Regions from separate parts of the Arthrobacter sp. NPDC093128 genome, predicted to be linked through region 2. Evidence: riboswitches for the same ligand, from Rfam matches in the RefSeq annotation. Region 2 holds a riboswitch; each other region holds the start of a gene.
What was found. A riboswitch is a leader RNA that binds a small molecule or an ion and turns the genes downstream of it on or off. The one in region 2 is predicted to bind thiamine pyrophosphate.

Region 1: it holds a riboswitch for thiamine pyrophosphate, as region 2 does, so the genes downstream of both, thiC (phosphomethylpyrimidine synthase ThiC) here and AB0N24_RS11115 (ECF transporter S component) in region 2, are expected to answer to the same signal.
Region 3: it holds a riboswitch for thiamine pyrophosphate, as region 2 does, so the genes downstream of both, thiO (glycine oxidase ThiO) here and AB0N24_RS11115 (ECF transporter S component) in region 2, are expected to answer to the same signal.

The regions. Positions count from the first base shown of each region.
Region 1 is NZ_JBFBEY010000006.1:17,834-22,160, forward strand. It holds gene AB0N24_RS08670 (VOC family protein) at 70-945, opposite strand; gene AB0N24_RS08675 (amidohydrolase family protein) at 1,030-2,112, opposite strand; TPP riboswitch at 2,199-2,306, shown strand; gene thiC (phosphomethylpyrimidine synthase ThiC) at 2,301-4,121, shown strand; gene AB0N24_RS08685 (alpha/beta fold hydrolase) at 4,198-4,327, opposite strand, start outside.
Region 2 is NZ_JBFBEY010000008.1:53,493-57,819, forward strand. It holds gene AB0N24_RS11095 (Na+/H+ antiporter subunit E) at 1-65, shown strand, start outside; gene AB0N24_RS11100 (monovalent cation/H+ antiporter complex subunit F) at 62-340, shown strand; gene mnhG (monovalent cation/H(+) antiporter subunit G) at 330-737, shown strand; gene AB0N24_RS11110 (DUF4235 domain-containing protein) at 825-1,088, opposite strand; TPP riboswitch at 1,263-1,406, shown strand; gene AB0N24_RS11115 (ECF transporter S component) at 1,479-2,111, shown strand; gene AB0N24_RS11120 (ATP-binding cassette domain-containing protein) at 2,128-3,759, shown strand; gene AB0N24_RS11125 (energy-coupling factor transporter transmembrane component T) at 3,756-4,327, shown strand, end outside.
Region 3 is NZ_JBFBEY010000001.1:332,251-336,577, reverse strand. It holds gene AB0N24_RS01640 (thiazole synthase) at 1-241, opposite strand, end outside; gene thiS (sulfur carrier protein ThiS) at 247-483, opposite strand; gene thiO (glycine oxidase ThiO) at 480-1,787, opposite strand; TPP riboswitch at 1,774-1,893, opposite strand; gene thiE (thiamine phosphate synthase) at 1,920-2,639, shown strand; gene AB0N24_RS01620 (ferritin-like domain-containing protein) at 2,636-3,310, opposite strand; gene AB0N24_RS01615 (RNB domain-containing ribonuclease) at 3,352-4,327, shown strand, end outside.

The sequences.
Region 1 (4,327 bases), on a different contig from region 2:
CAGCTTTGCGGCTGCCCGGGGCCTTCCGGGTTCAGCCTAACCCAGATGGACGTGCTGGTCAGCGCACCCTTAGCGGACCGCGACGCGGATCCGGTTGCGCCACGGATCCTCGAACCGCAACTCCGCCCCCGTGTGGTGGGACTGGACGCCGGCCACCCGCAAACGGTCAGCGAGCGCACCGACGTCGTCCCCCTCGGGAACTTCGATCAGGACTTCACCCAGGCCCAGCGTGTCCTGCCGCGGCCCTGCGCCCCTGCTGTTCCAGACGTTCATGGCCATGTGGTGGTGGTAGCCGCCGGCCGAGACGAAGAGGGCCTGCCCGTGCCATCCTGCGGTTTTCTCGAAACCAAGCGTGCCCACATAGAAGTCGTGCGCTGATTGCACATCGCCGACTTGGAGGTGGACGTGCCCGACGCCGGCCCGCGTCTCCCGCTGACCGCTCACCGCCTCCTCGGTCAGGTGTTCCTGCAGGAACCTCTGCGGCGGCAGGGCAAGGCTATCCATGACCACGTTGCTGCCCTCCCAGGCCCAGGCCTCACGCGGGCGGTCCCAGTAGAGCTCGATGCCGTTGCCCTCCGGGTCGCTGAAGTAGAAGGCCTCGCTGACAAGGTGGTCCGCGCTGCCCGTGAACAGCCCCGGTTCATACCGGGCTGCGGAGGCCACCGTGGCCGCGAGCGACGCCCGGTCCTCGAACAACAGCGCCGTATGGAACAGTCCGGCCTCACCCCGGGCGGGAAGGTTCAGTCCGGGGGCCGACGCCAGGTGGACCAAGGGCCTTCCGCTCCGGCCAAGGTACACGCCGCCATCCTGCTCGGCCACCGGCTCCAGCCCGAGCGCCCGCTGGTAATAGTCCGTCATCAGCTTCATGTTCCCCACCTTGAGCATCACCGTGCCCATGGCGAGATCTGCGGGCAGCAGGTCCTTGCTGCTGGATTCTGTGGTCATGGCAACTCCAAACTCGCGAAACTCAGCCACCGGCGTCCGGCGACGATTACATAGAGTTGAATTACTTGAAGCTTCAATTTATTCCTAGCGGAGCTGAGTGCCCCGAAGCACGATGTGTTTGAGATCCCGCAGCGTCGCCGGACTCGTCCGGGGGTCCTGTGCGCACAGCACGACGTCGGCACTGGCACCTTCCGCAATGCCGTCAGCCCCCAGCCATTCCCGCGCTGCCCAGGACGCCGCGTCCAGCGCCGCTTCTGCCGGCAGGCCGGCGGCGTGCAGCGCGTGGATCTCGTCCACGATCCGTCCGTGGCCGATGACGCTGCCCGCATCGGTCCCGGCGTAGATCGGCACGCCCGCTTCGTAGGCTTCCAGGATCCGCTCGTTCCGCCGCTGCCACAGCGACCGCATGTGCGCCGCGTAGCGCGGAAACTTCGCTTCGGCCCGGTCAGCGATCTCCGGAAAGGTCGCAATATTGATGAGCGTGGGAACAATCGGGACGCGCTGTTCCACGAACCGGGGCAGGTGCCGCGGGAGAAGGCCGGTTCCGTGTTCGATGCAGTCGATGCCGGCGTCGAGCATGTCATCCAGCGTGTCCTCGGCGAAACAGTGCGCGGTCACCCTGGCCCCTTCATCGTGGGCGGCGCGGACAGCGTCCCGCACCACGGCGGCGGGAAACGACGGCGCGAGGTCGCCGGCGCCCCGGTCGATCCAGTCCCCCACCAGCTTGACCCAGCCGTCGCCCGCGAGTGCCTGCTTCCGCACTGCCTCGACCAGGCCGTCCGGCTCAACCTCGACGGCGAATCCCCGCAGGTAGCGGCTCGTCCTGGCAACATGCCGGCCGGCCCGGATGATCCTGGGCAGCTCGCGGCGGTGCTGGAGCCAGCGCGTGTCGTGCACGGCGCCGGCGTCGCGGACCAGCAGGGTACCGGCGTTCCGGTCCGTCATGGCCTGCTCTTCGGCCAGGGACTCGGTAACGTCCCCGGCGGGTCCGAGTCCGATGTGGCAGTGCGCATCCACCAGGCCCGGCAGGACCCAGCCGTCCAGCACAACATCGGCGGGAACGGCCGGCTGCTTGAACGTCAGCCTGCCGTCGACAGCCCAAAGGCCGTGCTGTTCCTGGTTCGGGGCGGTGAGCACGGTCCCGCTGAATTCGATGATGCCAGCCATGGTTCAAGCCTAGTCCGGCGGGCTGCCGCCGCCGGACTTGAACGCCATGTGACAAGGGCACGGCCCCTGCCCTGTGGTAACTTCGTTTACGACCACACGGGTGCCCTTGCAGGGGCTGAGATCGGGCTGACGCGGCCTGCGACCGTTGAACCTGTCCGGGTAATGCCGGCGAAGGAAGTGAGTATTCCGTGAATACACAAGAAACACAGCTGATCCCTGCCCAAAACAACACCGACTCCGACAAGCCGGGCACGATTGAAACGCAGTCGCTGAAGTCCCATTCGTTGGCGTTCATCGCCGACGAGGCCACCGGGATCAAGGTGCCGGTGACCGAAATTGCCCTGGAGGACTCTCCGGGCGGCGCTGCCAACCCCCCGTTCCTGGTGTACCGGACAGCGGGACCCGGAAGCGATCCCGTGGTGGGCCTGGAACCGTTCAGGACCCGGTGGATCGAATCGCGGGCCGACACCGAGCCCTACAGCGGCCGGGAACGGAACCTGCTCGACGACGGCAAGTCGGCAGTGCGCCGCGGCGCCGCCTCCGCGGAGTGGAAGGGCGCGCAGCCCGTGCCCCGCCGCGCCGTCGAGGGCAAGACTGTCACACAGATGCATTACGCACGGCAGGGTGTAGTGACGCCCGAGATGCAGTTCGTTGCCCTCCGCGAGAACTGCGACGTGGAGCTGGTCCGCAGCGAAGTGGCTGCCGGACGCGCCATCATCCCCAACAACATCAACCACCCGGAATCCGAACCGATGATCATCGGCAAGGCCTTCCTTGTCAAGATCAATGCCAACATCGGCAACTCGGCGGTTACCAGCTCCATTGCCGAGGAAGTGGACAAACTGCAGTGGGCCACCCAGTGGGGCGCCGACACGGTGATGGACCTGTCCACCGGCGACGACATCCACACCACCCGGGAATGGCTCATCCGCAACTCCCCGGTCCCGATCGGCACGGTACCGATCTACCAGGCCCTGGAGAAGGTCAACGGCGAGGCCAACGCCCTCACCTGGGAGATCTTCCGGGACACCGTGATCGAGCAGTGCGAACAGGGCGTGGACTACATGACCATCCACGCCGGGGTGCTGCTCCGCTATGTTCCGCTCACGGTCAAGCGGGTCACCGGAATCGTGTCCCGGGGCGGCGCCATCATGGCCGGGTGGTGCCTGGCGCATCACCAGGAAAACTTCCTGTACACCCACTTCGACGAGCTGTGCGAAATTTTCGCCAAGTACGACGTCGCGTTCTCGCTGGGCGACGGACTGCGGCCGGGTGCGACGGCGGACGCGAACGACGCCGCCCAGTTCGCCGAGCTGGACACCCTGGCCGAGCTGACGCAGCGCGCCTGGGAGTTCGACGTGCAGGTGATGGTGGAGGGCCCCGGCCACGTGCCGTTCCACCTGGTCCGCGAGAACGTGGAGCGCCAGCAGGAACTGTGCAAGGGCGCCCCGTTCTATACCCTCGGGCCCCTGGTTACGGACATAGCCCCGGGCTACGACCACATCACCTCGGCCATCGGCGCCACGGAAATCGCCCGCTACGGCACGGCCATGCTCTGCTATGTAACGCCCAAGGAGCACCTCGGCCTGCCGAACAAGGACGATGTCAAAACCGGTGTGATCACCTACAAGATCGCCGCCCATGCCGCCGACCTCGCCAAGGGCCACCCCGGCGCGCATGAACGTGACGACGCGCTGTCCAAGGCCCGGTTCGAATTCCGCTGGCGGGACCAGTTTGCCCTGTCGCTGGACCCGGTCACCGCGGAAGCGTTCCATGACGAGACGCTGCCTGCCGAACCGGCGAAGACTGCCCATTTCTGTTCGATGTGCGGCCCCAAGTTCTGCTCGATGCGCATCAGCCAGGACATCAGGGACGAATACGGTTCGGCCGAGGCCCAGACGGCCCTCGCCGAGATGGCTGCCGGCATGCGGGAGAAGAGCAACGAATTCCTGGCCGCGGGCGGCAAGGTCTACCTGCCGGAGCTGAGCGTTCCGGTTCCGGGCCGCTAACGTCCAAAATCCCCGTCCGGCCGGCCATTGGGGGCCGGCCGGCCGGGCCCGCCCGGGGCCGCAGGTGAGGGATCCGCTAAGACGCCTGTGAGTGCTGACGCCGGCTGACCTCTGCGATGAACGACCGGATGAACCGGTCGCCCTCCACCGAATCCTGGGGCCGGTGTCCGCCCGCGGCAACGCGGTGCAGGGCACCGGTTTCGCGC
Region 2 (4,327 bases):
GGCTGATCAGGATCATGGGCACCAAAGAGGAACTTGCCGAGCTGAAACAGGAGGTGGACTCATGATGGAGATCGTGCTGACCGTGACGGCTGTGATCCTGTCCCTCGCGGCAGCCGGGGCAATTGTCCGCATCGCCATCGGCCCGTCCCTGCTGGACCGGGTCCTTGCCTCCGACGTGCTGCTGGCCATCATCGGGGCCACGCTCTGCATAGACATGGCCGTCAACCGGCATCTGAACAACCTGATGCTGCTCGTGGCGCTGTCCATCATCGGGTTCATCGGGTCCGTGACCGTGGCCCGCTTCGTGGCGGACCGGCGGGAGCAGCCCAATGAATCCTGAGGTATCCGGCGTGGACACAGTCATTGACACGGTCTCTGCCGTTTTTATGGTGGTGGGCGCCCTGATGTCCCTCGGCGCGGCCGTTGGCCTGCTGCGCTTCCCCGACCTGATGAGCAGGATGCACGCCGCCACCAAGCCCCAGGTGCTGGGCCTCTTCCTGCTGCTGGCAGCGGTGGGCCTGCAGCTGCGGACCTGGTGGGTGTGGCCCGTGTTGTTCGTGGCGTGGATCTTCCAGGTGCTCACCGTGCCGGTGTCCGCGCACATGGTGGGCAGGGCCGGCTACCGTACCAAGCACCTGCACCGGGAACTCCTCACCACGGACGAGCTGGAAGCCGTGGTGCAGAAAGCCGCCGACAAACGTGACGCGGACGACGACGAAGCAAGCGGCCGGGCCTGACTTCCCATGGAGTTTTTGTCCAGATAACGCGACTTCGAGCCCGCTCATCGGCCATTTTCTGGACAAAAACTCCAATAGGGATGTGGGCTAGACGATGTCCTGGCTCTTGGCGAAGCGGGTGATGGCACGCTGGGTGCCGCGGTTGGCCAAAACCTGGATGATCGCGCTGACGGCTGCCGAAATCAGGGCAAAGGTCAGGGCGCTGCGCAGGGTGGTGGGAACGTCATCCTTGTCGCCCTTGGGAGGCTTCCTGCCGGTGACCTTTTCCCAGATGACGTCAACGGCCTTGGTGCCGGCGAATCCGGCCAGCAGGCTCACTCCGGTTCCAAGCAGCTTGATGAAAAGACTCATTCCAGGTACTCCTAAGACGGCGGAAACAGGGCTTCCCCTAGCCTAGCCCCCTGAGCGCGCGGAGCACGGTCAGCCTTCCGCCGGAACAAGGCGGCGGGCCGCCCGATTGTGACAACTTCCCCCGGGATTTCGCGGGCCCCCGGGTGTAAACTGATCAACGCCCACAAGGGCGATTTGATACGACAGGGGAGCGTCGCCGTCGGGCATCACTGGAGCAGTCCAGGGGAACCGGAGGCGGGCGCTGAGAGTGCGGACAGCCGCAGACCCTCGAACCTGATCCGGTTAGTACCGGCGCAAGGGAGTCGAGTTCTCAGAGTGTCCGGCAGCAGGCGGCGGAAGCCGCGGTCCGGCCGGGAAACACTCTCCCCTCCTGTACCTCAGGAGGAAGACATGACTGATATTTCTGCAAAGCAGACGTTGCACCACGGCAAGAAGAGCTGGCGCGTGGTGGACATTGTTGTTGCCGCGTTGATCGCGGTGGCCGGCGGCGTTATTTTCTGGGCATGGTCCCAGGGTGCCGCCGCTGTTTCGCCGCCCATGAACGCCGTATACCCGCCGCTGACCGGCCTCATCGCCGGCGGCTGGATGATTCCCGCCGTCCTGGGCATGCTGATTATCCGCAAGCCGGGCGCTGCCATCTTCTGCGAAACCGTGGCTGCCACCGGGGAGCTCATCATGGGCTCGCAGTACGGCGCGTCCGTGCTGTTCTCCGGCTTCGTGCAGGGCCTCGGCGCGGAAATCATTTTCGCCGTGTTCGTCTACAAGAAGTTCAACCTGCCCGTTTCGCTGCTGGCCGGCGCCGCGGCAGGCTTCTTCTGCGGACTGAACGATGCGTTCGCGCCGTGGGGCTGGAACATCGCATACGCTGCCGGTGACAAACTGGCCTACATCATCTTCACCGCCATCTCAGGCGCCATCATCGCTGGGGGGCTGTCCTGGATCGCCACGCGCGGTCTGGCCAGGACCGGCGTGCTGAGCTCCTTCGCCTCCCGCAAGGCAGCCACGGAGCCCGTCTTCTCCTGATGACGGCACACTGCTCATGACGTTTTCCGACAGCGTCCGCCCCGCGGCGGTCACGGCACGGGGCTGGGGCTGGCGGCACGCCGGCCGGTCCCAGCCGGCAGTCCATGGCCTCGACCTGGAAATTCAGCCGGGCGAGCGTGTACTCCTCCTCGGCCCCTCCGGCGCGGGCAAGTCCACGCTGCTGCATGCCCTTGCCGGAGTGCTCGGTGACAGCGACGCCGGTGCCCACCACGGGGGCGCCCCGGACGCCGAGGACTCCGACGAGACCGGCACCCTGCTGATCGACGGCGCCCCGCCGCGCGCCCAGCGCGGACGTGCCGGGCTGATGCAGCAGGACCCCGAGACGCAGGTGGTCCTCTCCCGGTTGGGGGACGACGTCGCCTTCGGCGCCGAAAACCTGTCCGTACCGCGCGGGGACATCTGGAAGCGTGTGGGGGAGGCGCTCGCCGACGTCGGGCTGGCCCACCTGCCGCTGGACCACCCGACGTCGGCCCTGTCCGGTGGCCAGAAGCAGCGCCTGGCGCTCGCCGGCATCCTCGCCATGCGCCCGGGACTGTTGCTCCTGGACGAACCCACAGCCAACCTCGACCCCGCCGGTGTGCTGGAGGTCCGCGACGCCGTGGGCCGGTGCCTGGACAAAACGGGGGCAACCCTGGTGGTGGTGGAGCACCGCGTGGGCGTGTGGAAGGACCTCGTGGACCGGATCGTGGTGCTGCAGCCGGGATCGGCCACGGAATCCGCAGTGCTCCTGGACGGGTCCCCGGACCAGGTCCTGGCCCAGGCCCGGGACATGCTCGTGGCCGCCGGCGTCTGGGTGCCCGGGTATGTGCCTGCCACACGGACGCGTTCCGGTGCCGCAGGAGTGCCGGGTGCCACTGGCGGGCGCGGTGCCGGAGTGCCCGCCGGCGGGGACCTGCTGCTGGCTGCGGAAAGCCTGGCGGTATCCCGCGAGCGTCCCCGCCGCCGGCGTTTCAAAACCGTTCCGCCGGTCCCGGTGCAGTCCGGCATCACGGCGCAGGTCCGGGCCGGCCAGGCGCTGACCATCACCGGCCCCAACGGTTCCGGGAAATCCACGTTCGCCCTGACCCTCGCCGGGCTGCTCCAGCCGGTGGAGGGTAAGGTATCCGCCACGGTCGAGCTCAGTGACGGCGCCGGAATTGACCCGTACAAATGGAAGGCGGAGCAGCTGATCGCCCGGATCGGAACCGTGTTCCAGGAGCCGGAGCACCAGTTCGTCACCGGCCGGGTGCTGGACGAGCTGATGTTCGGCCCCCGGCACCTCGGCCACGGAGAGGAACGCGTGGACGAACTGCTGGAACGCCTCCGGCTGACCAAACTCGTGGACGCGAACCCCTACACACTCTCAGGCGGCGAGAAGCGCAGGCTGTCCGTCGCCACCGTCCTGGCCGCCCATCCCAAGGTGCTGATCCTCGATGAGCCCACGTTCGGTCAGGACGCCAACACCTGGGCGGAACTGGCGTCCTTCCTCTCCGAACTCCTCGACGCCGGCACGGCCGTGGTTTCCGTGACCCACGACCAGGAGTTCAGCGACGTCCTGGGCGGCACCGAGCTGAAACTTGGCGCGCCCCGGCTCAATCTTGCTGCGCAGGAACCCGGCCCGCGCAATCCCGAGGTGGCCGCGCCATGAGGGAAGCACTGACCCTGCACGCCAACCATGCCCTGCTCACCCGGGCCAATCCGCTGGCCAAGTTCGGCGTCGTGATGCTCATGACCGTGGTGCTGGCGCTGTCCATCGACTGGGTGTCCGCCTCCGTAGCGCTGGCCTTCGAACTGCTGCTCTTCCCGCTGGCCGGCCTGACCGTCGCGCTGCTGTGGCAGCGCGGGTGGCCGTTGATCGTGGCGGCCGCGCTGGGCGGCTGGAGCACCTCGATCCTCGCGCCGGACACCGGAAGGATCCTGCTCGACGTCGGCATCTGGTCCATCAGCGAAGGCTCGCTGGAGCTGGGGCTGGGGTTCCTGCTGCGGGGACTGGCGATCGCCCTTCCCGCGGTGCTGCTGATGAGCTGTACGGACCCCACCGACCTGGCGGATGCCCTGGCCCAGAAGGCGAAGCTGCCGCACCGCTTTGTACTGGGCACGCTGGCGGCCATGCGGCTGGTCGGGCTGATGGCGGAGGAATGGCAGACCATCGGCATGGCCCGGCGCGCGCGGGGCGTGGGCTCGCACGGGACTCCCGCGCAGCGTCTCCGGGCGAC
Region 3 (4,327 bases), on a different contig from region 2:
CCCGGATGTTGTGGTCCACCAGGAGCTGGAACAGCGAGCCTGTTTCGGCCGGCGAATAGCGGCGCATGGCCACCGTGGTCAGCTCCGTGCCGGACGCGATCAGCGCCGCACCCAGCCCGTCCAGGCTGGGCGCACCGCCGGTGCCCATGATCAGCCGCGACCCCAGCGGAACACCGTCCACAATGAAGGGGTCCGCCGCCTGTTGTGCCTGTGCCGCGCCGGCAACCGTGGTTCCTGCCATGATGCTCAACCTCCCTGTACCGCTGTAACGAGTTCGACGTCGTCGCCCTCGGCGAGCGCCGTGACGTACCACTGGCTGCGCGGCACTACCTCGGAGTTCCTCGCAACCGCCACTCCCAGTTTCTGGCCGTCGGCAGCCTGCCCGTTGGGGGCGAGGTTCCTGCCGGTGACCTGGCTGATGAGGGTGGTGACGGACGCGCCGTCGTCGACCGCGTGGACCGTGCCGTTCAGTTTGATGTTCATGCTGTTTCCTTGTTCGGGTCAATTGTGACTGTGGTTGCGGACGGTGCCGGAAACCGGGAGAACCGGTCGGGCCGGAACGGCGTCCAGCGCGGGTCGGCGTTGCCGTCCATCAGCTGCCTGCAGATGGCAGCCGCCGCGGGCGTCAGCAGGACGCCGTGACGGAAGAATCCGGTGGCAATGATCAGCCCCTCAATGTCCCGGCCGGTGCGGGCGTCCGCGACCCGCCCCAGCAGCGGCGCGTTGTCCGGCGTTCCCGGACGGGCCCTCGCGGTGGCTTCCAGGAGCTCCAGTTCAGCGACGGCCGGCACCAGCACCTGCGCGTCGCGCAGCAGCTGGTAGACGCCGCCGGCGGAAACGGCGGCCTCGGCAGGTGCCGCCGGTTCAGTGCCGGTGCCTTCAACGTCAGCAGCGGCGAGGGCGTCTTCACGCTGAGTCGCCCCGATCACCACCGTTCCGTCCTGCCGGGGAACGATATAGACGGGGATTCCGTGGACCATGCCGCGGACCGTTGATGTCACCAGCGGCTGCAGGTATGCGGGCACACGCAGGCGCAGGATGTCGCCGTACACCGGGCGGAGCGGCAGCCTCAGGCCTGGGGGCAGCCCGCCGAGGGCCGCAGACCCCAGCCCGTTGGCAACGATGGTCTCCCCGGCGTGCACGGTGCCTCCCCCGGCCAGGCTGACCCCGCTGACCTGCCCGTCCTCCCGGAGCAGGCCGGCGGCCCGCTCATGCACGGCGGAACCTGCCAGGGACTCCGCAATCAGGGCGAGGAGCCGGCGGGGGTCCACCTGGTGGTCGGCCGGAATGTCGAAGGCGCAGGAGATCCCGGGGCTCAGCAGCGGTTCGCGGGCCCGTGCTTCCCTGACTGTAAGAGGTTCCACTGTGAGGCCGCTTGCCTGCTGGACTCCCCGCAGGTCGGCGAGCGCCCTGCGGTCGGCGGCGTCGGCCCCTACGGCGAGGGTCGACGTCGTGAGGTAGCCGGTGCCGGGGGCTCCGGCGCCGGTATCCTCCGCCTCGAGGCCTGCGGCGAAGGCGGGCCACAGCCCCGAGGAGTGGAGCATGAGTTCCAGGAGCTGTTCCTCCTGGTAGTGGAGTTCGCTCACTGGCGCCAGCATGCCGGCGGCGGCCCAACTGGCGCCAGTCCCCGGTGCGTCGTCGATGAGCACCACGGACCTGCCGGACTGCCGGGCTTCCCACGCGATGCCGTGGCCGATGACCCCTCCGCCTATGACGGCGACGTCGGCGCTGATTTCCCGGGCGCGCGCGGCGGGGCGGCCTGCTGCGGGTTGCGGGTTCATTGTCATCCTTCCCTACGCCGGTACTAACCGGATCAGGTCAAGCGGTCGGCTCTGACGCCCTCTCAGCCCTGCAGCTTTGTGACAGCTGCAGCGGGCTCCCGCGGTACCACCCCAGTTTAGAGGAACTAGGCTGGTGCCATGACCGAGCACGCCGTCCTCACCAGCGCCCGCCTGTACCTCTGCACCGATGCCCGCACCGAGCGGGGCGATTTCGAAGACTTCGTCGATGCCGCCTATGCCGGCGGCGTTGACATCATCCAGCTCCGGGACAAGAACCTGGAGGCCGCCGAAGAGCTCGAGCTGCTTGAAGTGCTGGAGGCTGCGGCCCGCCGCCACGGCCGGCTCTGGTCGGTCAACGACCGCGCCGACATCGCTTCGCTCGCCGCTGCCCCGGTTCTCCACATCGGGCAGAAGGACCTTCCCCTGGCTTCGGCCCGGAAATTCCTCGGCGATGACGCCGTGATCGGCCTGTCAACCCACAGCCCGGAACAGATCGACGCCGCCATCGCCGCGTCTGCCGGTCCCGGCGGACTGGACTACTTCTGCGTGGGGCCGGTGTGGGCCACTCCCACCAAGCCGGGCCGGGCCGCCGTCGGCCTCGACCTGGTCCGCTACGCGGCCGGCGCCAGCGGCAAAACATCAGGCAAAACAGCTGACAGCGCGGTTGAAGGGACCGCTGGCGGTTCCCCGCAGCCGTGGTTCGCCATCGGCGGCATTGACCTGGGCAACGTTGAACAAGTGGTGGCTGCCGGAGCGCAGCGCATCGTAGTGGTCCGCGCCATTACCGAGGCCGACGACCCGGCCGCAGCGGCCAAGTCGCTGTTGGCGGCACTCGACGCCGGCCAGCAGTACAGCTAGCCGGTCAGGCCGAGTTGCGTCATACGCCGTGAATGGTTCCGCGCCAGGCCGGAGATCAGCCCGCTGACCAGCTCTTTCGCCGCGGCGTTGTCCTCGCCGCCGATCAGGCTTGCCAGGAAGGCGTGCTCGTAACTGACGCGCTGTGCCTGGGTCAATGCTTCGCCCAGCAGCCGCCTGCCCCAGAGCGCAAGTCTCGACGCGAGCCTGGGGTCATCGGCCAGGGCGCTTTTGAGCCGTTCGCGGAGGACCTCGGTCGTCTCTTCGGAGTCCTGGATCTGTTCGATGAGTTCGCGCGTGGCGGCATCCACATACTGCGAGATGGCCCGGTAAAAGTCGGCTGAGACCGTGTCGATGACGTACGCCTTCATCAGAGATTCGAACCAGTCCGCCGGTCGTGTCCGCGAGTGGAAGTAGTCCACGGCAGCCTGGAACGGCAGCATGGCGTCCTCGGCGTCGATGTTCATACTGGCCAGCCGGGAGCTCACCAGCTCGTAGTGCCGGAACTCCACCACGGCAATCCTGCCAAGCACGGCACGGTCGTGGAGGGTGGGCGAATACCGCGCGTCCGCAGAGAATCTCTCGAAGGCAGACAGCTCCCCGTAGGCCATCATTCCGAACAGGTCCGCGACGAAGCGGTTGTAACGAGCGGTGTCAGCCGGGGATGAGCTCATCAGTCAAGACTAATGGCGCAAATCGAGCTAACCTGATTTTCGTGTCACATCATCGCCTGTCTCCAAGTGTCCACGAGCAGACCAACCGTCTGGCCGAGGCGCTGCACGCGCTCCGGACGGAGTTGGAGCTTCCCGGCCCCTTCCCTGATGATGCCCTTCAGGATGCGCTTGCGGCCATTGCAGAGCACAAGATGCCTGACTTCGACCTCACGGACGTGGAATTCGTGACCATCGATCCCCCTTCCTCGACGGACCTGGACCAGGCCCTGTTCATTGAACGGTCCGGCGGTGGCTACAAGGTCCTCTATGCCATCGCCGATGTGCCATCCTTCGTGCAGCCAGGCGGGGCACTCGACGCAGAAACCCGCCGCCGCGGGCAGACCTTCTACGCCCCCGACGGGCGGATCCCGCTCCATCCGGAAATCATCAGCGAGAGTGCCGGCAGCCTGCTGGCCGGCCAATTGTGCTCCGCGTTCGTCTGGGAGTTCGAGCTGGATCAGGCGGCGCATGTGCAGTCCGTGCTGGTGCGCCGGGCCAGGATCCGGAGCCGGGCCAAACTCAGTTATAGGGACGTCCAGGAGGACCTCGATTCGGGCGGGGCCGGCCCGGTCCTGCAGCTCCTCAAGGAGGTGGGGCTCAAACGCGTGGAACTGGAGAGGCTGCGCGGCGGCGCCAGCCTGAACATGCCGGACCAGGAAATCCAGCAACTGCCCGACGGCGGCTACCGCATCGTCGCGGCGCCGTCCCTCCCCGTGGAGGACTGGAACGCCCAGATTTCCCTGATGACCGGCGTGGCCGCCGCGGACCTGATGCTCGAAGGCAAGGTGGGCATCCTGCGTACCATGCCGGCGCCGGACGAGCGTTCCCTCCTGCATTTCAAGCGGCAAACGCACGCACTGGGGAAGCCCTGGGACGGCCAGGCCAGCTACGGCGAGTACCTCCGGTCCCTGGATCCCACCGACCCGCGGCAACTGGCCATCATGCACTCTGCCGGCATGCTGTTCCGGGGCGCAGGCT